One region of the Lysobacter brunescens genome, then DNA from elsewhere that is predicted to be linked to it. Evidence: predicted binding sites of a transcription regulator. Region 1 holds the regulator's gene; the other holds the start of a gene.

Region 1 (10,784 bases):
GGGAGCGTCTGACCGACCATGGCCCCACGGCCGTGCTGCCGCGCGGCGACGGGCATTACGGCGTGATCCACGGCGTGGCCCGGGACGATGCCGATGCCGTCGCCGCGCTCGACGATGCCGCCTATCTCGCGCGGCTGCAGCGGGCCTTCGGCTGGCGTGCCGGGCGTTTCCTCCATGTGGGCCCGCGCAGCACCTACCCGATGGTGCGCGTCCTTGCCGAGCGCACCGTGGCGCCGCGCGCGGTGCTGGTCGGCAATGCCGCGCAGACCCTGCACCCGATCGGCGCGCAGGGCTTCAATCTCGGCCTGCGCGATGCGCTGACCCTGGTCGAGTGCATCGAAGCCGCGCAAGCGCGCGGCGATGACATCGGCAGCGCGGCGGTGCTGGCCGACTGGGCCGAGCGCCGGCGCGAGGATCGCGCGCGCACGGCTGCATTCTCCGATGGTCTGGCGCGGACGACCGCGAATCCGTCGACGCTGGCCGCAGCGATGCGCGGCCTCGGATTGTTCGCCCTCGATCACGACGCCGCGCTGCGCGCGCGCGTGGTCGGCGGTGCGATGGGCTATCGCGGCGACGTGCCGCGCCTGTGTCGTGGAGAAGCCGCATGAATCGCCGTTCCGGCCCTGGCCGTCTGACCTCCGGTCGCCGTGTCGATGTCGCCGTCGTCGGCGGTGGCGTGGTCGGCGCGGCCTGCGCGCTGTCGCTGTCGCGGCAGGGCCTGCAGGTCACGCTGATCGAGCGCACCGAACCCACGCCCTGGACCCGCGACGACCACGACCTGCGCGTCTACGCCTTCGCCCCCGACAACGCTGCGCTGTTCGCCGCGCTGGGCGTGTGGGACAGCGTTGATGCCGGACGCGCGCAGCCCTACCGACGCATGCGCGTCTGGGACGCGGCCGGCGGCGACGAACTGTGCTTCGATGCCGACGAAGTCGCGGTGCGCCAGCTGGGCTGGATCGTCGAGAACGCGCTGCTGCAGGACCGACTCTGGGCCGCGCTGCGCGCGTCGGACGTGGTGTTGCGCTGTCCGGCGTCGGTGGTCGCGTTGACCCAGGACAGCGATGCAGACCCTGAAGGCGTGGCGACCCTCGAACTCGACGACGGCCTGCGCATCGAGGCGCGGATCGCGATCGCTGCGGATGGCGGCCGTTCCGCGCTGCGCGATCTCGCCGGCATCACCACCCGCACCGCCGGCTACGGTCAGCAGGGCGTGGTGGCCTACATCGCCACCGAGCACCCGCACGAAGACACCGCCTGGCAGCGCTTTCTGCCGACCGGGCCGCTGGCCTTCCTGCCCTGCGCGCCGTGGCCGGATGCGCCGCACGTCAGTTCGATCGTGTGGACGCTGCCCGAGGACGAAGCCACGCGCGTGGTCGCGCTCGACGATGTCGCCTTCGCCGAGGAGCTGACCCGCGCGTTCGCCTCGCGGCTCGGCGCCTGCCGTCCGCTCACGCCACGCGTCGCGTTCCCGCTGCGCCGGCAGCTCGCACAGACCTATGTCCAGGGCCGCGTGCTCGCGATGGGCGACGCCGCGCACGTGGTCCATCCGCTGGCCGGGCAGGGCGTCAATCTCGGCCTGCGCGACGTGGCCGCACTGCGCGACATGGTCGTCTCGGCGCAGGCGCGCAAGGCCGACTGGGCCGCGCCGCATCGCCTCGCCCGCTGGGCGCGTGCCCGCCGCAGCGACGCCACCGCATCTGCCTACGCCTTCGGCGCGATCAACCGCGTGTTTTCCAACGACGACCTGGTCACCACCCTGTTGCGCGGCCATGCGTTGGGACTGGCCGGGAAGATCGCGCCGCTCAACCGCGCGCTGTGGCGCCACGCGGCCGGTGTATGAACTGCATCCACCTCCAGGATTCCCGTTCCGCATGCTGATCCACTGGAATTTCGATCCGATCGCGCTGCAGATCGGGCAAGTCTCCCTGCGCTGGTACGGGCTGCTGTTCGTCGGCGGTTTCTTCGTCGGCCAGCGCATCCTCGCTCGCATGTTCCGTCGCGAAGGCGTGCCCGAACAGCACGCCGATGCGCTGCTGATGTACGCGCTGATCGGCGCGGTGCTCGGTGCGCGCATCGTGCACTGCCTGTTCTACGAGCCCGCGTACTATCTGGCGAATCCGCTGGCGATCCTGCGCATCTGGGAAGGCGGGCTGGCCAGCCATGGTGGCGTCATCGGCGTGGTCGTCGGCATGTGGCTGGCCTGCCGGAAGCTGCAGCTGCCGTTCGCCTGGCTGCTGGATCGCATGGCCATTCCTTCGGCGCTGGTTGCGGTGTTCATCCGCACGGCGAACTTCCTGAATTCCGAGATCGTCGGCAATCCGACGGGTGGGCAATGGGGCGTGGTCTTCGAAGCGATCGATGCACTGCCGCGTCATCCGGCGCAGCTGTACGAAGCCTTCGGCTATCTGCTGACCTTCCTCGTGCTGCGCGCGATCTACGCGCGCACCGGCGCCGACACCCCGCGCGGCCTGCTCCTCGGCTGGATGCTGGTCCTGATCTTCGGCGTGCGCATCCTCGTGGAATTCGTGAAGACCCCGCAGGCGGCCTACGAAGCGGGCCAGCTGATCTCGGTCGGGCAATGGCTGAGCCTGCCGTTCGTGCTCTTCGGCATCGTGCTGCTCGTCCGCGCGCGTCGGCCTGCATCCGGGCAGGCCTGACCGCGTGCAGGCGCTGACCGGCACGCGGCTGTGGTTGGTGGTCGCCGCTGCGATGCTGGCGTTCGCGGGCAACTCGGTGCTGTGTCGGTTGGCCTTGCGCGATGGCGGCATCGACGCGGCGAGCTTCACGTCGCTGCGGCTGGTGTCCGGTGCGCTCGTGCTCTGGTCGATCGTCCGCTTGCGCAGCGGTGCGCGTACCGGTGGCGACCTGGTGTCTGCGTTCGCGCTGTTCGTCTACGCCGCCGGCTTCTCCTTCGCCTACGTCTCGCTGTCGACCGGCACCGGCGCGCTGCTGCTGTTCGGTGCGGTGCAGGCGACGATGATCGGTCACGGCCTGTTCGCCGGTGAACGGCTCGCGGCGCTGCAATGGTGCGGACTCGCGTTGGCGCTGGCCGGTCTCATCGGCCTGCTCCTGCCCGGCGTCTCCGCGCCGCCGGTGGGCGGGGCGCTGCTGATGGTCGCTGCCGGCATCGCCTGGGGTGCGTATTCCCTGCGCGGACGCGGCGCAGGCGACGCCACCGCGAAGACCGCCGGCAACTTCATCCGCGCGGTCCCGTTCGCCCTGGTGCTCAGCTTGTTCCTGCTGCGCGATGCCCATGCGGATGCCGTCGGAATCCTGTGCGCCTTGATCTCCGGCGCGCTGACCTCCGGCGTCGGTTATGCGATCTGGTACACAGCATTGCCGCACCTGCGCGCCGCCAGCGCCGCCACCGTGCAGCTGAGCGTCCCCGCGATCGCCGCGATCGCCGGCATCATGCTGCTGGGCGAGCCGCCGACCTGGCGACTGCTGTTCGCGACGCTGGCGATCCTTGGGGGGATTGGACTGGTGGTGCGTGCGCAATCACGCAAGGTGTGACGCCGAGCCGCTACTCCAACTCCCGATGATACGTCGCGACCTCGCGCCAGCCCTTGTCGCGGGCGTGTGCGGCGAGGGTTTCGGCGAGGTAGACCGAGCGGTGCTTGCCGCCGGTGCAGCCGAAGGCGACCGTGATGTAGCTGCGGGTGTCGGCCTGGATGCGCGGCATCCAGGTATCGAGGAAAGTCGTGACCTGGGCGACGTATTCGCCGACTTCCGGTTGCGCGGCGAGATAGTCGCGCACGCCCTGGTCGCGTCCGGACAGCGGGCGCAGCCTCGCGTCCCAGTGCGGATTGGGCAGGCAGCGCGCGTCGAAGACGAAGTCGGCGTCGGCGGGCACGCCGCGGCGGTAGGCGAAGGATTCGAACAGCAGCGAGACCGGGCGTTCCGCCGCGAGGTCCAGTTCTGCGATCACGCGCCGGCGCATTTGGTGGACGTTGGTCTCGCTGGTGTCGATGCTGATGTCGGCCAGTGCGCGCAGCGGCTTCAGCATGCGCCGTTCCAGCGCGATCGCGTCGTGCAGGGTCAGGCCGAGGTGGCTCAGCGGATGGCGGCGACGGGTTTCGGCGTAACGCTTGATCAGCACATCGTCGCTGGCGTCGAAGAATACGAGTTTCGGATCGAGGCCCAGTTCGCCGGCCTTGGACAGCAGCGAGGGCAGGGTCGAGAGATCGGTGTTGCGGCTGCGCACGTCGATGCCGACGGCGAGCTTGGGCGGCAGGTCGCTCTTGCCGGTCGCGCTGCGCACGAATTCGGGCAGCAGCTCCGCCGGCAGGTTGTCGACGCAGTAGAAATCGAGGTCTTCGAAGGTGTGCAGCGCGATCGACTTGCCACTGCCCGACATGCCGCTGACGATGATCAGTTTCGGGTTCGCGGCCACGCGTTCGGTATCGGGCGGGGTCATTCCGCGCGCTCCAGGAAATGCGAGTGGCGGGCCATGAACGCCGCGGCCGGGTCGACGCCCTTGATGCGAAGGATGTGCGCGCGCGCAGCGGCTTCGGTGAGCACGGCGAGGTTGCGGCCGGGCATCACTGGCAGGGTGATCATCGGCACATCGAGGTCGAGCACACGACGCGAGCCGAGCTCGCCGGTGAGGCGTTCGATGCCGGTCGCCTGCGGTTCCAGGTGCGGGCGCGTCAGGTGCACGATCAGGCGCAGGTACTTGTTCCGCTTGACCGCGGTGTCGCCGAACATCTGACGCACGTTGAGGATGCCCAGGCCGCGCACTTCCAGCAGGTCCTGCAGCAGGTCCGGGCAGGCGCCATCGAGCACGTCGGGCGCGATCTGGGTGAATTCCGGCGCGTCGTCGGCGACGAGGCGGTGGCCGCGCGTCACCAGCTCCAGCGCCAGTTCGCTCTTGCCCGCGCCGGATTCCCCGGTGATCAGCACGCCGATCGAATAGATCTCCATGAACACGCCATGCACGGTCAGGCGCGGTGCGAGCTTGCGCGCGAGGTGATACTGGACGTGGTTGAACAGCTCGTGGCCGCGACGCGGCGAGCACCACAGCGGGGTGTCCGATTCCTCGGCAGCGGCGCGCAGGTCCTCGGGGCAGGGCTGGCTCTTGCTGATCACCATCGCCAGCGGCCGGAACTGGATCATCTTCTCGATCGTCTCCCAGCGCTGGCGCGCATCGAGCGCGTCCAGCCAGGCCAGTTCCTCGGTGCCGAGGATCTGCACCTTGTTCGGGTAGATGATGTTCAGGTAGCCGGCGAGGGACGGCCGGCGGGCGACGGTGTCGACGGCCTCCAGCACGCGCTCCTGCCCGCGTTGTCCTGCTACCCAGCGCAGGCCCAGGCGCTCGTGCAGTTGGTCGAACAGGTCGCGGGCGCTGATGCTGGCGTTCATGTCGGAGGTGGTGACCGAAGGTGGCGTGGAACGATGCGTGGACAAGAGAACGACCGCAGCGATGCGCGGCGGGTGCCGCCGCATCGAACTGCGGTCGTCGGTGGCGTCTTGGCGGGGCTCAGCGGATCAGCCGGCATCCCCCAACTGGGCGAGGCTTTCGCCGCGGTGATGATCGACCATCTTTTCCTTGTGCTTCAATAGCAGTCGATCCAGTTTGTCGGCGAGGAGGTCGATGGCGGCATACATGTCCTGGCCGTTGGCGTCGGCATGCAGGGTGCGGCCGGCGATGTGGACGGTGGCTTCGGCGCAGTGTTGCGGCTTGTTGATGCTCAGCTGGGTGCGGACGGTGTCCATCGGGTGTTCGAAATGCCGACCGAGTCGCGCGAGCTTGGTTTCGACGTAGTCGCGCAGGGCGGGAGTGACTTCGAGCTGGTGGCCGTGGGTTTCGATACGCATCGACGGTGTCCTCTGGATGCCGGGCCTGGGCGCACATCGCCGCGTGGGGCCCGGACGGCCACCGCCGCGATGCCGACAATGCCGTTTCCGACACTGTCGTACCGGGAGAGATCGGGCCCGCGGGCTTCGATTGCAAGGCCCTGTCGCGCCCGAACCATCCCTCGTTCACAGAGTACCCCAGCGGGGCGGCGGCGCAAGCGCGGAATGCGCTGTTTTTTGACTGCGATCAGCCCGTGCGGCGCGCGCGATCCGCGTATCAGGCCATCCGCACGCGTTCATGCGAGGCGGGAATGTTCATCGCCTCGCGGTACTTCGCGACGGTGCGACGTGCCACCGGCACGCCGGAGGCCTTGAGCGTGTCGGCCAGCTTGGCATCGGACAGCGGCTTGCGCGGATTCTCGGCTTCGATCAGCCGCTTGATCATCGACTGGATCGCGGTACTGGAGGTCTCGCCGCCTTCGTCGCTGCCCACGCCCGAGGCGAAGAAGCTGCGAAGTGGCAGCGTGCCGCGCGGTGTCATCGCGTATTTGCGCGCGATCGCACGCGAAACGGTCGATTCGTGCAGGCCCACTTCCGCGGCGACTTCGCGCAGGGTGAGCGGGCGCAGTGCCTGCTCGCCGAATTCCAGATAGCCCGATTGCTGGCGGATCAGGCAGCGCACGACCTTGAGCAGGGTGTCGCCCCGCGCTTCCAGGTGCTTGAGCAGCCAACGGGCTTCCTGCAGGCGTCCGCGCAGGTAGCTGGCATCGCTGCTGCTGGCGCGCTGGATCATGCTCTCGTAGCCGCGATGGATGGTCAGCCGGGTGTGGCTGCCGGCCAGCGCAGCGCGCCAGATGCCCTGGTGGCGCCAGATCACGCAGTCCGGGGTGATGTAGGTGTCCGCGCTCATGCCCCCGACCTGCGAGCCCGGGCGCGGGTCGAGCGACCTCACCAGATGCAGGGCGACCGCGATGTCATCGGCTGGCGCCGCCAGTTCGTGCGCCAGCCCGTCGGCGCCGATTTTCGGCAGCCGCTCCAGCGGACCGGCCACGATCCGCAGCGCCAGTGCCTTGCCCGGCGTGTCGTCGGAGAGCGCTTCGATCTGCAGGGTCAGGCATTCGCGCAGGTCCCGCGCGCCCACGCCCAGCGGGTCGAAACGCTGGATCTGGCGCAGCACCGCGAGGATTTCGGCCGGATTTGCATCGATCTCCGGTTGCAGCGTCTGCGCGATCTCCTCCAGCGGTTCGCGCAGGTAGCCATCGTCTTCGATCGCGTCGATCAGCGCGGCGCCGATCTGCATGTCCCGCGCCGACAGCCGGGTCAGGCGCAGTTGCCAGGACAGGTGGTCGTGCAGGGATTCGGTGTGGACCAGGCGGTCCATCGGGTCGAGGCCGTCTTCGTCTCCGCCCGATCCGCTGCCGGTGCCGGAACTGGTGGTGTTCCAGCTGTCCGGCGGCTCCCAGTCGGCCTCGTCGCTCTCGCGCGGCGTATCGGAGGCATCCTCGGCCGCCGGGACCGGCGCTTCCGGTGCGGGGATCTCGGGCATGCCTTCAGGCGTTTCCGCCGAAGCCTCGGCTTCGTCCCAGTCCAGCAGCGGGTTGCTTTCGACCGCCGTGGTGATTTCGGCCTCGAGTTCGAGCGACGACAACTGCAGCAGATGCAGGGCCTGACGCAGTTGCGGCGTCAGGACCAGTTGCTGCCCGAGCGATGTCTGCAGGCGAGGCTTCATGTCCCTATGGTAGTGCGATCCCGGCGCTTGGCGCGATCCTTGCGTGCAATTATTTTGAGACGCGGCTCGCGCTTCCCGGTGCGCTGTGCATGTCCTCGGATACCGCGCGGCTCTAGACGCGCGGATGCCCTGCGCGACCTTACAGGGTGAACGCGTCGCCGAGATAGACGCGACGCACGTCCTGGTTGGCGAGCAATGCTTCGGGCGCACCCTGGGCGAGCACGGCGCCTTCGCTGAGGATGTAGGCGCGATCGCAGATGCCGAGCGTCTCGCGGACGCTGTGGTCGGTGATCAGCACGCCGATCCCGCGGTTCTTCAGATGACGGATGATGCGCTGGATCTCGCCGACCGAAATCGGGTCGACGCCCGCGAACGGCTCGTCGAGCAGCATCAGCCTGGGCTTCGCGGCCAGTGCGCGCGCGATCTCCACGCGCCGGCGCTCGCCACCGGAGAGGCTGGCGCCGATCTGGTCGGCCACATGCGTCACCTGCAGTTCGTCCAGCAGGCTTTCCAGCTCGCGCTCGCGGCTCGCGCGATTCAGATCCGGACGCAGTTCCAGCACCAGGCGCAGGTTGTCGGCCACGGTGAGTTTGCGGAACACCGACGGTTCCTGCGGCAGATAGCCGACGCCGCGCTTGGCGCGGGCGTACATCGGTTCGCCGGTGATGTCGTGTCCGTCCAGCACGATGCGGCCGGCATCGGCCGGCACCAGGCCGACGATCATGTAGAAACAGGTGGTCTTGCCAGCGCCGTTCGGTCCGAGCAGGCCGACCACTTCACCCGCGTCCAGGCGCAGGCCGAAATTGCGGACGACCTCGCGCGACTTGTAGCGCTTGCGCAGCCCTTCGGCGACCAGCATCAGGGTTTGCCCTGCGTCGCCGGCTTGGCCTGGGCGGTCTTGGGCAGGATGCGCATCGTGACCGGGCCGTTGCCTTCGCCGCCGCTTTCGACGCGGCTGGTCTTGAGGTCGTAGGTCATCTTCTGGCCGCTGGTGCTGCCGCGCGCGGTGGTGACGGTGTAGTTGCCGGTGAGCACGATCACGTCGGTGCCCATGTCGTAATCGATGCGGTCGGCCTTGGCGGTCATCCAGGTGCCGTCGTCCATCTGCTGCTTGAGCTGCGCCTGGCTGCCGGTGAGCACTGCGCGGACGACATCGCCGCCGCGCTGGTGGATGTCGGCGCGGGCGGCCTGGATGTCCAGCGTGCCCTGGGAGATGGTGACGCCACCGGACAGCACGTTCACGCTGTTGCCGTCGAGCGTGCCCTCCTGCTTGCCGGCCTTGATGTCCATCGGCTGGTTGCGGTCGGTGCCGCGCGCCCAGGCGAAGGCCGGCAGTGCGACCGCGACGACCAGGGCCGAGAGCAGCATGCCGCGCACGGTGCGCGCAACGACGGAGACAGGAGTCTTAGCGACGGGCTGGGACATAGCGGGTTTTGACCTCGGATCGGAACACGTAGCGTTTCGTGGCCGTGGACACCGCAAAGCCGCGTCCACTGAGTATAGAGCCGGGCTGAACGATGGTCATCACATCGTCGGTTTCGGCCAGATTCCTGCGGGGAAACACCCGCAGGGTCTCGGTATTCATGGTCACCGGGCGCACCGTGGCGGCCGGGCTGTTGGCCTTGACCTCGCCCGACAGCTGGATCTCTTCCTGGTCGGCACTGACCCAACCCTGCTTCGAGCGGATTTCCCAGTGCTGGCCTTCCGCGTTCGGGATCAGGAACAGCGGCGTCGCCAGCGACATCGTCGCGTCGTCGGGACGGCGTTCCAGGCGCGGGGCGCGCAGGGTGAACGATTCTTTGCCTTCGCCGTCGAGCGCAGTCAGCTCGAAGTCGTGCAGCACGTAGTCCGGGCGATTGTCGGCGACGCGCGCCTGTGGTGCCGGACGCTGCTGGTTCCACACGGCCCAGCCGGCGACGAGCGCGCCGAGCGACAGCAGCAGGATCACCACGGTACGCCAGCTCACGAGACTTCCCCGCGTGCGGCAGGCGGCAGCGGATCGTCGATGCGGCCCTGCGCGGCCAACAGCAGGTCGCACAGCTCGCGCGCGGCCCCCTTGCCGGCCTTCGCGGCAGTGCGCAGTTCGGCGGCAGCGGCGGTCAGGTCGTGGGCATTGCCGGGGGTGGCGGACAGGCCCACGGCCCGCATCGCCGGCAGGTCGGGCAGGTCGTCGCCCATGAAGCAGACCGCGTCGAGGCCGATGCCCAGCTCCGCGCAGAGTGCGCGCACGCAGGCCAGCTTGTCCTTCACGCCGATGTGGCAGCGCACGCCCAGCTCGCGGGCGCGGCGTTCGGCCACTTCGCTGCGGCGCGCCGTGACGAACGCGACCTCGATCCCGCACTGGCGCAGCAGGACGATGCCCTGGCCGTCGTGGACGTGGAAGCTCTTGGTTTCGCGTCCGTCGGCGTCCAGGGTCAGGCGGCCGTCGGTCAGGGTGCCGTCGACGTCGAAGCACACCAGGCGGATGTTGCCGGCGCGCGCCATCAGCTCGGTGTCGCCGGCGGCACGGCGGGCGAGGGGCAGGGTGTCCATGGCAGCGTCGATCACGGTGCTTCCCATGCTCAGACCACCCGCGCCCGCAGCAGATCGTGGATGTTCAGCGCGCCGACCACGCGGCGCTCGCCATCGATCACCAGCAGTGCGTTGATCTTGCGGGTTTCCATCAGTTGCGCGGCCTCGACGGCGAGCGCGTCGGCGTCGATGGTGACCGGGGTGCGGGTCATCAGCTGTTCGATCCGGGTGCCGTGCACGTCGGTCGCGGGGTCGGACAGCGAGCGGCGCAGGTCGCCGTCGGTGTACAGGCCGAGCAGGCGGCGGTCGGCATCGACCACGGCGGTCATGCCCAGCCGCTTGCGGCTCATCTCCAACAGGGCATCGCCGAGGGTGGCGTCCGGCCCGACGGCGGGGATCTCGTCGCCCGAATGCATGACGTCGGCGATGTGCAGCAGCAGCCGGCGGCCGAGCGCGCCGGCGGGATGGGAGCGGGCGAAGTCGTCGGAGGTGAAGCCGCGGGCTTCGAGCAGGGCCACGGCGAGGGCGTCGCCCATGGCCAGCGAGGCGGTGGTGCTGGCGGTCGGGGCCAGGGCCAGCGGGCAGGCCTCGGCCGGGACGCTGACGTCGAGGTGCAGGTCGGCCTCGCGGGCGAGGGTGGACTGCGGACGGCCGGTCATCGCGATCAGGGTGTTGCCCTGGCGCTTGAGCACCGGCAGCAGCATCAGGATTTCGTCGGATTCGCCCGAGTAGGACAGGGCCAGGACCA
Region 2 (10,784 bases), 1.9 Mb from region 1:
TGTTCCAGCGCGACGACGAAGATCTTGCCGTCGCCGATCTTGCCGGTGCCGGCGGATTGCTGGATGGCCTCGATCGCGGCATCGAGCTGGTCCGTGGACACCGCGACCTCGACCTTGATCTTGGGCAGGAAATCCACGACGTACTCGGCGCCGCGATACAGCTCGGTATGACCCTTCTGTCGCCCGAAGCCTTTCACTTCGGTGACGGTGATGCCGGACACGCCGATCTCGGACAGGGCTTCGCGCACCTCGTCGAGTTTGAACGGCCGGATGATGGCGGTGATCAGTTTCATGCGCTCTCCCCGTGTGGACGGAGCGCCGGATGCCTGCGCAAGCGCACCACGCGCTCCAGGATGAACGCCGGTCGTGGCGGATCGATGCACGCAGGCGTCGATCCGCCCCGCCGGCTCCCGTCCGGGATACCGCACCGCATTCCGACGTGGGGAAGGAAGCTGCGATGCGTCTCCCGCGACCTCGTCGCCGCCCGCGTCTTCCGTCGAAGCGCGCGCACGGCCTTGAACCCTTGAACTGATGTGGGCCGGCGCAGAGCGCCAGGCCGCATACCGCACTCTCGTTCGCCCCGGCCCGGGGCGTCTGCCTCGTTCCTCTCGTCAGGCCCGAACCGTCACAGTTCGAGCGTCATGAACACACTCCAGGGGTCGTCGACGTAATCCGCGAACGGACCGCACATCACGAACCCGAACCGCTCGTACAGCATGCGCGCCGGCATGAACACCTCGGGCGAACCGGTTTCCAGGCTCAGCCGCCGGTAGCCGCGCTCGCGCGCCGTCGCCACGATGTGGCGCAGCAATGTTGCCGCCACGCCCTTGTTGCGATGCACCGGTGCGGTGCGCATCGACTTGATCTCGCCGTGCGTGCCGTCCAGCGCCTTCAACGCGCCGCATCCGAGCAGCGCTTCGCCCTCCCACGCCGTCCAGAAAGTGATGTCCGGACGACGCAGTTTGTCCAGATCCAGCGCATGTACGCTCTCCGGCGGCGAATGCCGGTGCATGTCGTCGAGATGGTCCTGCAGGAACCTGGCGATCTCGACACCGCGCAGGTCGTCGATGCGGATGTCCACGATGCCGATATCCCCCTGTCATCCCGAACGCATGTGAGGGACCTGTTTGTTGGCGGTGGCGAAACGCCCCCACCCCAGCCCTCCCTGCCAGCAGGCATAGCCTGCTGGCGTTCGTCAGCGCACGGAGCAGTGCTCCGTAATCGCGCCTCCTCACCCCCCGCGCGCGGGGGAGGGAGATGAGGCATCAGATCGTGTAGTACATCTGGTACTCGAGCGGATGCGTCGCGGCGCGGAAACGCGTCACTTCCTGCATCTTCAGCGCGATGTAGCCGTCGATGAAGTCGTCGGTGAACACGCCGCCGGCCTTGAGGAACTCGCGGTCCTTGTCCAGCGCTTCCAGCGCCTGGTCCAGCGAGTGGCAGACGGTCGGAATCGCCTTCTCTTCTTCCGGCGGCAGGTCGTACAGGTCCTTGTTGCTCGGCTCGCCCGGATCGATCTGGTTCTTGATGCCGTCGAGGCCGGCCATCATCAGCGCGGCGAAGGTGAGGTAGCCGGAGTTCATCGGATCGGGGAAGCGGATCTCGATGCGGCGGGCCTTCGGGTTCGCCACGTACGGGATGCGGCACGAGGCCGAGCGGTTGCTCGCCGAGTAGGCCAGCATCACCGGCGCTTCGAAGCCCGGCACCAGGCGCTTGTAGCTGTTGGTGGTCGAGTTGGCGAAGGCGTTGATCGCGCGGGCGTGCTTGAAGATGCCGCCGATGTACCACAGCGCCATCTGCGACAGACCACCGTAGCCGTCGCCGGAGAACAGGTTCACGCCGCCCTTGGCCAGCGACTGGTGCACGTGCATGCCGCTGCCGTTGTCACCGACGATCGGCTTGGGCATGAAGGTCGCGGTCTTGCCGTTGCGGTGCGCGACGTTCTTGATGACGTACTTCATCGTCAGCAGGTCGTCGGCCTTCTTCACCAGCGTGCTGAACTTGGTGCCGATCTCGCACTGGCCGGCGTTCGCGACTTCGTGGTGGTGCACTTCGACTTCGATGCCCAGCGAGGTGAGCGTCTTGCACATCTCGGCGCGCAGGTCGTGCAGCGAGTCGAGCGGGGCGACCGGGAAGTAGCCGCCCTTCACCATCGGGCGGTAGCCGGTGTTGCCGCCGGCGTATTCGCGGCCCGAGTTCCAGTGCGCTTCTTCCGAGTCGATGTGGAAGAAGGTGTGGCCCATTTCATTGGCGAAACGGACGCTGTCGAAGATGAAGAATTCCGGTTCCGGGCCGAAGAAGGCCTGGTCGGCGATGCCGCTGGCCTTGAGGTAGGCCTCGGCGCGCTTGGCCACGCCGCGCGGGTCGCGCGAGTAGGCCTGCATGGTCGCCGGGTCGAGGATGTCGCAGGTCAGCACGACGGTCGGGTCGGCGGTGAACGGGTCGAGGAAGGCGGTCGACGGATCGGGCAGCAGCACCATGTCCGATTCGTTGATGCCCTTCCAGCCGCTGATCGACGAGCCGTCGAACATCTTGCCGTCCTCGAACAGGCCGGGTTCGACGATCGAGGCCGGGAAGGTCACGTGGTGCTGCACGCCGCGCATGTCGGCGAAGCGCAGGTCGACGAATTCGACCTTGTGGTCCTTGATCAGTTTTTCGACGTGTTCGAGGGACATCTCGGAAACTCCGGCAGGGTGAGGAATGCCTCTCCCATTGCAAGGGGCGTGCCAGCCAGTTTCGTCACGCAAGCCATTGATTCCACGCGGGCAAGCTGCTTCCCCGAATCACGATCGCACCAATCTGGTGCAGCCAAGGCTGGATTGCACCATCCGCGTGCCGACCGGGACAGGCGGCGCACGCAGGCCGCCTCAGCCCTGCCCCAGGATCCGCGCCATGACCTCGGTGGCGCGCGCGGCGGAGGCACCGGTCGATGGATGCGATGCCTCGCCCCGCAGGTGCCGAGCGATGGCGGTAACGTGCGGCAGCTGGATGTGGGGCGGATGGGCGATGACGCGCTCGGTCGAGACCCCGCCGCATTCCAGCACCAGCGGCGCTTCGTCGAACACGGAGAAGCGCAGGGTTCCGTCGCGGCCGACGATCTCGACGCTGTCCCGGCCCCGGTCGGCGGCGAAATTCCAGAACCCGCTGCCGAGGGCACGACTGCCATCGGCCTGCGGCGCGAAGCGCCAGTGGGCGACGACCGCGTCCTCGGCCGGATACAGGCCCTGCTGGTTGAGCGCCGTGCCGGCGACATCCTCGATATCGCCGAGCAGATGCATCAGCAGGTCGAGGCCGTGGCTGGCGAGGTCGACGAAGTAGCCGCCGCCGGACTGCGCGGGATCCGTGCGCCAGCCGCTGCGGCCCGCGAGATCGTCGGGCTTCGGCGGCCGCGAGAAGGTCCAGTGCGCGTGGCGCACCGGGCCGATCCGGCCTTCGCGCAGCCAGTCGGCCACCTGCGCGAACCGCGGCAGCGAACGCCGGTAGTAGGCGACGAACAGCGGCACGCCCGCCTCGCGGAACGCGGCATTCATCCGGACGCATTCCTCCGGCGTGCGTGCCATCGGCTTCTCGACGCAGCAGGGCTTGCCGGCGGCGGCGACCCGCAGCGCGTAGTGCAGGTGCGTGTCCGGCGGCGTGGCGATGTAGACCGCATCGATGTCGTCGGCGCGGATGATCGCATCGGCACCGTCGGTCCAGCGCGGCACGCCGTGGCGGCGTGCATAGTCCTCGGCCAGGGCGCCATTGCGGCGCATCACCGCCTGCAGCGCGAAACCCGGCACTTGCTGGTAAGCCGGGCCGCTCTTCACCTCGGTGACCGCACCGCAACCGATGATGCCCCAGCGGATCGTCTTCATGCTGTCCCTCCCGAGGGCCCGTGATGCCGGCACAGCGCCGGATCATAGTCGGGGCCGCGCTGCGGCACGATAGACTGCGCGGCAGTCCCATCCGGCCTCCCCGTCATGCGCAAGACCGCGCGTCAGCTCGCCGCGACCCTCGCCCTCTCCCTGGCATACCTCGTGGCGCCCGCCCCCGCCCGCGCCGCCGACTTCGACACCTGCCTGGTCCTCAGCGGCGGCGGTGCGCGCGGCATGGCGCACATCGGCGTCATCAAGGTGCTCGAACGCGAGCGCATCCCGGTGGACTGCATCGTCGGCACCAGCATGGGCGCGGTGGTCGGCAGCCTCTACGCCAGCGGCCTGACCGCGACCGAGATCGAAACGCAGATGCGCGCGCTGGACTGGAACACGATGTTCGTCGACCGCATCGACCGCAGCGTGTTCCCGGCGCGGCGCAAGGCCGAGGACCGCAGCTTCCTCGCCAAGGGCGGCTTCGGCCTGCGCGACGGCAAGGTCGGCGTGCCGCCGTCGCTGTTCGAAGGCCAGCGCCTGGCGGTCGCGCTGCGCGCCGCGCTGCTGCCGAGCGCGACGATCCCGCGTTTCGACGACCTGCCGATTCCGTATCGCGCGGTCGGCACCGACCTGGAAACCGGCGACGCGGTGGCGATGGACAGCGGCGACCTGGTCAACGCCGTGCGCGCGAGCATGGCCGTGCCCGGCGCGTTCTCGCCAGTGAGCTACGGCGAGCGTTCGCTGATCGACGGCGGCGTGGCGATGAATCTCCCCGTCGAGATCGCGCAGAAATGGGGTGCGCGGCGGATCATCGCGGTCGACATCGCGGCGAAGCTGAAGAGCCGCGACCAGCTGCTCGATCCCTTCAGCATCACCGACCAGATGATCACCGCGCTGATGCAGAAGGAAAGCCAGCGCCAGCGCGACCGGCTCGGCCCGCGCGACGTGCTGATCGTGCCCGAGCTGGCCGACCTGGGCTCGGCCGATTTCACCGGAGGCATGGACAAGGGCGTGGCGCTGGGCGAAGCCGCGACCGTGGCCGCGTTGCCGCAGCTGCAGGCGATGCGTGTGTCGGAAGCCGATTACGCCGCCTGGAGGACGGCGCGCGCGGCGAAGCTCAGGCCGATCGGCACCATCGACCGCGTCGAGCTGGCCAACACCTCCGGCGTCGACGATGAAGCCATCCTCGCGCGCATGTCCGCCAAGCCCGGCGAGGCCGTCGACGCGAAGAAGATCGAGCAGGACCTCGGCCGCCTGTACGGTCTCGGCGAGTTCTCGCGCGTCTACTACACGATCGAATCGGACGACTGCGACGACACCGTGCTGACCTACGTCGCGCGCAGCCGTCGCTGGGAAGAGGACGGCACGCTCAAGCTCGGCCTGCTGATGCAGGACGACTTCGAGGGCCAGGGCGAATACCAGCTCGGCGCGCGCTACGGTCGGCGCGAACTCAACCGCTTCGGCGGCGAGCTGCTGCTGGAAGCACGCATCGGCGACCGCAACCGCGCCTTCGCCGAACTGCACCAGCCGCTCACCCTGCAGCGCACCGTGTTCTTCCGGCCCTCGCTGGAATGGCGCGGCGAGAACGAGACCCTGCTCGACGGCGGCAACACCACAGGCGAGTACCGCTACAGCTTCTGGCAGGCGCGCACCGGGCTGGGCGCGGTGTTCGGCGACTGGGGCGAAGCCTCGATCGCGCCGTTCGCGCGGCGCAACCACTTCGACCTGCGCCGCGACTCGGTCAGCACCACGATCCCGCGCACCACCACCAGCGCGGGCCTCGACCTGAACTTCGTGGTCGACACCCAGGACGACGCCGAATTCCCGTCGAAGGGCTGGTACGTGCAGGCGCGGCACACCCGCTACCTGCCCATCCTCGATGCCGAAACCCGCGGCTTCACCTCGCGCTTCAACGCGAACCTCGCCTTCACCGGCCTCGGCGGACGCTGGCAGCTGGGCCTGCGCAGCCACGACCGGCGCGGCAGCGCGTTCGAGGACGTGGCCACGCTCGGCGGCCCGTTCCGCCTGTCCGGCTACGGCATCGACACCCTGCGCGGCAACGGCGCGGCCCTGGGCACGCTGCAGTTCAACTATCCGCTGGCGCAGGTGATGGAGTACCCGCTGTTCGTCGGCGGCTCGCTCGAAGCCGGCCAGCTGTGGGGACGCGGCCAGGAGCCCTCGCTGGAACGCACGATCTTCGGCGGCAGCGTCTACACCGCGCTGGACACGCCGCTGGGCCCGATCTACTTCGGCCTTGGCCTCGCCGAAGGCGGCGAGGAAGCCGTGTTCTTCCGGCTGGGGCAACCGGACTGAGGTCGCGCAGGGTTTCGATCGCGCAGGGTTTCGCGCGCTGCGGATGAGCGGTCGTGTGCAGCCGCCCGACGGCTCCGGCACATCGCATCCACCGAGACAGGATCCGCATACGCTGTGCACGTCACGCATGGATGCGTACGTACCGACGGCCTCGCGAAGCCGTCGATACGACGGAGACACGTCCGATGTCGGTGCGCGGGAATGATTCCACGCCTCGATGTCGCACGTCGTCGCCGAAGGCGCCATGCGGACCGGCGCGGGATCGACCCGCGTCCGCATCCCCCTGAAAAAGGAGTTTTCGATGCGCAATCCCCGTACGTCTGCAGGTGTCCTCGTCGTTTCGCTGCTCGTCGCCGCCACCGCGTCGGCGGCACCGCCCTCCCCCGACACCCTGCCGACGCAGTTGCGGTTCGCCATGCAGCGCGACTTGAACATCCAGCCGCAGCAGATCCCGCAGTACCTCGACGCGGAACGCCTCGCCGCCAGCGCCGAACGCGAGGCCCGCACCCGCCTGGGTGCCCGATACGCCGGTACGTGGCTGGAACGCGACGCCAAGGGCAACTACCGCACCGTTGTCGCCTCCACTCACCCGGGCACCGTCATGGTGCGCGGTATCGCCCAGCCCACGCGTGTGGTCGCTTACAGTCTGGACAAGCTCGAAAGCGCGCAGGCAAAGCTCGATGCCGTGGCGCGAAATGCCTCCCGTACCCCCCTGCGCAGCGTCAAGGGCACTGGCCTGGATGTGCGCATTCATTCCTGGCATGTCGATCCACGCAGCAATCGCGTCGTGATCACCACGGACATCGGCGCTGGCGCACGTGCGGCCGAATTCGTCTATGTCGCGGGTGTCGATCGTCGGATGGTGACCTTCAAGGAATCCGCCGCACGCCCGCGCACGACCGCCTTCGATATCCGTGGCGGCGACGGTTACAGCTACCCGACACCTGGACGACCCGGCTACGAGAACAGGTGCTCGATCGGTTTTGCCGTCACCTTGGGGGTGAACAACGGTTTCGTCACCGCAGGCCATTGCGGCCCGACGGGGCAGAACCTGACCCACATCACTGGCCAGCCGGTCGGCTACATCTATCAGAGCGTGTTCCCCGGAAGCGACTACGCGGTCGTTCACAACACCAATCCGCAGGGCATGCCGCGCCCCTGGGTGAACGCTTACCAGTACGGCGGCAACCTGGTGGTGCGTGGTGCCCAGCCGGCGGTGATCGGCGCGGCGATCTGCCGCTCCGGCCGGACGTCCGGCGCTTCCTGCGGCGCCTTGCTCAACACCAATGTGACGGTCAACTATGCCGAAGGGCAGGTCAGGGGGCTGTCTTCAACGACTGCCTGCGCCGATCCGGGGGATTCCGGCGGATCGTTCGTCACTCCGGAAGGTCAGGCGCAGGGCGTACTTTCGGGCACGCGTGGCTATGAGGCCTCCTGCTCGTTCGTCGGCCCCCTGCAAGATCCCACGCGCTCCTTCTACCAGCCGATCGCCCCGGTTCTCGCTGCATTCCCGGGTCTCAGCCTCGTGACCAGTCCCTGATCGATCGACCACCGATCGATCCAATGCCGCCTCCCCGTGTGGGGAGGCGGTACGGAAGTGCATGGCCGGCGGGCTCAGGCACGGGCCGCTACACTAGCGGTTTACTGCTAGAAGCCCCGCGCAATGACCGATCTGCTCGCCGCGCTGCTGCTCGGCATCATCGAAGGCATCACCGAGTTCCTGCCGATCTCCAGCACCGGCCACCTGCTCATCGCGCAGCACTGGCTGGGCGCGCGCAGCGACCTGTTCAACGTCGCGATCCAGGCCGGCGCGATCCTCGCGGTGGTGGCGATCTACCGCCAGCGCCTCTGGACGCTCACCTTGGGCTTCCTCCGCCCGGGCTCGGGCGACGGCACGCATTCCCGCGACTACGGCCTGAAACTGGGCGTCGCCTTCGGCGTGACCGCGGTCGGCGGCCTGCTGGTGAAGGCGCTGGGCTGGGAGCTGCCGGAGACCGTCACGCCGGTGGCCTGGGCGCTGATCATCGGCGGCGTCTGGATGATCGCCGCCGAGCACTTCGCGGCCAAGCGCGCCGCCGTGCTCGGCGAACGCGAGACGATCACCTGGACGGTCGCGATCCTGGTCGGCATCGCCCAGGTCGTGGCCGGGGTCTTCCCGGGCACCTCTCGCTCGGGCGCGACCATCTTCGTCGCCCTGCTGGCCGGCACCACCAGCCGCATGGCGGCGACCGAATTCGCCTTCCTGGTCGGCATCCCGACCATGTTCGCCGCCACCGCCTACGAGCTGCTGGACCTCTACCGCGACGGCGGGATCGGCCAGGAGAATTGGTCGGCGCTGGCGGTGGCCTTCGTGGCCTCGGCGGTGACCGCGTTCGTCTCGGTGAAATGGCTGCTGCGCTACATCCAGACCCATCGCTTCACCGCCTTCGCGGTGTATCGTTTCGCGCTCGGCGCCGCACTGCTGCTGTGGCTGCCGGCCGGGGAGTGACCCCGGCCGAGGCCCCCGACACGGCCGCCAACCCCGAATCCCGCACCACCCCGTTCACGACTCCGTTCCAGGAATACCCTCCCCCCCGGCCCACCCGCATCTCATCCCGTCAGGAAACCAGATGAAGCGTCGTCTCCCGGTAGTGTCACTCGTGATCGTCCCCCTGCTCCTCGCCGCCTGCTCGAAGCCCCCGGACGAGACGGAGGCCCAGGACCCCGCCGCCGCAGCGCCGGACAACAGCGCCCTGTCCGACACCACGCCGGCCTCCACCCCGGCGCCCGCGCCCTATGTCGACGACAGCCTGCTCACCCGCCACCAGTGGTCGCTGAAGGAAGCCGTCGACGCGAAGGGCCGCACCATCGGCGCCCTGCTGATGCGCCCCGACAAGCCGGTCCGGATCAGCTTCGTCGATGGCAGCATCCGCATCGAGAACACCTGCAACGGCCTAGGCGGCCTGTACCGCCGACTCGGCGACGAAATCCGCGTCGAGGCGCTGACCGGCACCAAGATGCAGTGCCCGGAACCGGAGGTCGCCGCGCTCGACGGTGAAATGACCCTGCGCATCCAGGGCTCCTCGCGTGTCACGGCCACGCCGGGCACACCGCAGACGAAGAACCAGCCGACGCTGGAATGGCGCGCCGGCAACGGCGACATCCTCCGCTTCGTCGGCGAGATGACCCCGGAAGCGCGCTACGGCAACCAGGGCGAAACCGTGTTCATCGAAGTCGCCGCCTTCACCAAGCCCTGCCAGCCGCCGATGGCGACCGCGCCACAGACCTGCCTGGAGCTGCGCGAACTGCGCTACGACGACCAGGGCCTGAAGACCGACCTCGGTCCGTGGCGCCTGTTCTACGACAGGATCGAGGGCTTCACCCACGAGCCCGGCATCCGCAACGTGCTGCGCGTGAAGCGCTATCGCCGCGACAACCGTCCGGACGACGGCACCAACATCGCCTACGTGATGGAGATGTCGGTCGAATCCGAAACCGTCCAGCAGGGCGCGCCCAAGTCGTAAGCGGGCGCCACCGCATCCTCCGGAGATCCGCCATGCCTTCGTCGACATCCCTGCGCGCCGTCCTCTCCATCGCGGCGCTGCTGTCCGCCTCCATCGCCATCGCCGCACCGGCGCCGGGCGCCTCCGCCGATGCCGGCGACAAGACGCGCAGCCTGCGCGTGGACCGCAACGAACTGGTCAACACCGGTGGATGGAAGCTCGCGTCCGCCACCGGCGCACAGGCCGACGCCCTGCGCGCGCCGGGCGTGGCCTTCGAGGTCAGCTTCACCGGCAAGGACGTGCGCGCCAACGGCGGCTGCAACGACCTGCGCGGCACCTATGAGGTGTCCGGCAAGCGCATGACGTTCCAGATCGCGATCGCCACGCGCATGTCCTGCGAGGACGAGAAGAACCGCGCCGACCAGGCCTTCAGCGAGCTGATGAACCGCTCGTTCAAGGCCGAGCTGCTCGAACCCCTGCCCTACCGCCTGCGCCTGACCAGCGACGACGGCCAGGTGCTGGAGTTCGAGCAGCTGCCGATGAAGATCTGACTCGGCGCGTCTTCGCCCACGCTGGCGCCATCGCGTCAGCGGCGGCGCACCACGTGCGTCTTCGACAGCGTGTCGTGCCAGCCTCGCTTGTCGTTGTCGTTGGCGAACAGCAGCGAAAACGGCTCGAAGGGAATGAAGCGTCCCAGGGTGCGGCCCACGACCTGCTTCCAGGTCGGCCGTGCGCCTTTCTCGTTCACCACGCGGGTACCGGTGACCAGCTTGCCGATCGTCCAACCGAACCAGCCTTCGAGCACGATGTAGTACAGCAGCGTCGCGAACAGGCCCAACACGTAGTCCAGCAAGATGTTCTGCTGGTTTTCCAGCGCGTCAAGGGCGGCGTCGCCGCCTTGCCAGTACAGGAACATCACATAGGGGACGGCGATGACCGCGCTGAGGATGGTGCTGGCGGCGTAGTCGATCAGGAAACCGAAGAGGCGCCGCCAGCGGCCCGCATTCTCGATGGCGAGACGCTCGGAGGGCAGTTGCGCCTCGATCGGGGCGCTCGGCGCATCGTAGGGATTGTGCTGCGGGTCGACCTGCATGATGTTCCTCAGCCCTTCACGTCCGCATTGAGCGAGTACGTGCCGTAG

Evidence for each region. The regulator sigma-54, encoded in region 1, starts transcription at its own class of promoters, with help from an activator protein. The targets are predictions, from matches to a motif close to TGGCACGNGCNTTGC.
Region 2: glnA (type I glutamate--ammonia ligase) is a predicted target of sigma-54. The motif match lies at 2,715-2,729, and genes of this name have one in related genera.

What each region holds. Positions count from the first base shown of each region.
Region 1 covers NZ_JBHTIF010000001.1:2,502,287-2,513,070, forward strand. The annotation lists gene ubiH (2-octaprenyl-6-methoxyphenyl hydroxylase) at 1-608, shown strand, start outside; gene ACFQ0E_RS11105 (FAD-dependent oxidoreductase) at 605-1,840, shown strand; gene lgt (prolipoprotein diacylglyceryl transferase) at 1,872-2,657, shown strand; gene ACFQ0E_RS11115 (DMT family transporter) at 2,662-3,513, shown strand; gene rapZ (RNase adapter RapZ) at 3,524-4,417, opposite strand; gene hprK (HPr(Ser) kinase/phosphatase) at 4,414-5,361, opposite strand; gene hpf (ribosome hibernation-promoting factor, HPF/YfiA family) at 5,488-5,817, opposite strand; gene ACFQ0E_RS11135 (RNA polymerase factor sigma-54) at 6,074-7,525, opposite strand; gene lptB (LPS export ABC transporter ATP-binding protein) at 7,665-8,384, opposite strand; gene lptA (lipopolysaccharide transport periplasmic protein LptA) at 8,384-8,950, opposite strand; gene lptC (LPS export ABC transporter periplasmic protein LptC) at 8,931-9,473, opposite strand; gene ACFQ0E_RS11155 (KdsC family phosphatase) at 9,488-10,057, opposite strand; gene ACFQ0E_RS11160 (KpsF/GutQ family sugar-phosphate isomerase) at 10,087-10,784, opposite strand, start outside.
Region 2 covers NZ_JBHTIF010000001.1:563,442-574,225, forward strand. The annotation lists gene ACFQ0E_RS02390 (P-II family nitrogen regulator) at 1-293, opposite strand, end outside; gene ACFQ0E_RS02395 (GNAT family N-acetyltransferase) at 626-1,081, opposite strand; gene glnA (type I glutamate--ammonia ligase) at 1,266-2,675, opposite strand; gene ACFQ0E_RS02405 (Gfo/Idh/MocA family protein) at 2,868-3,854, opposite strand; gene ACFQ0E_RS02410 (patatin-like phospholipase family protein) at 3,960-6,161, shown strand; gene ACFQ0E_RS02415 (S1 family peptidase) at 6,379-7,701, shown strand; gene ACFQ0E_RS02420 (undecaprenyl-diphosphate phosphatase) at 7,825-8,649, shown strand; gene ACFQ0E_RS02425 (DUF4377 domain-containing protein) at 8,771-9,664, shown strand; gene ACFQ0E_RS02430 (META domain-containing protein) at 9,697-10,194, shown strand; gene ACFQ0E_RS02435 (RDD family protein) at 10,230-10,736, opposite strand; gene ACFQ0E_RS02440 (YbhB/YbcL family Raf kinase inhibitor-like protein) at 10,745-10,784, opposite strand, start outside.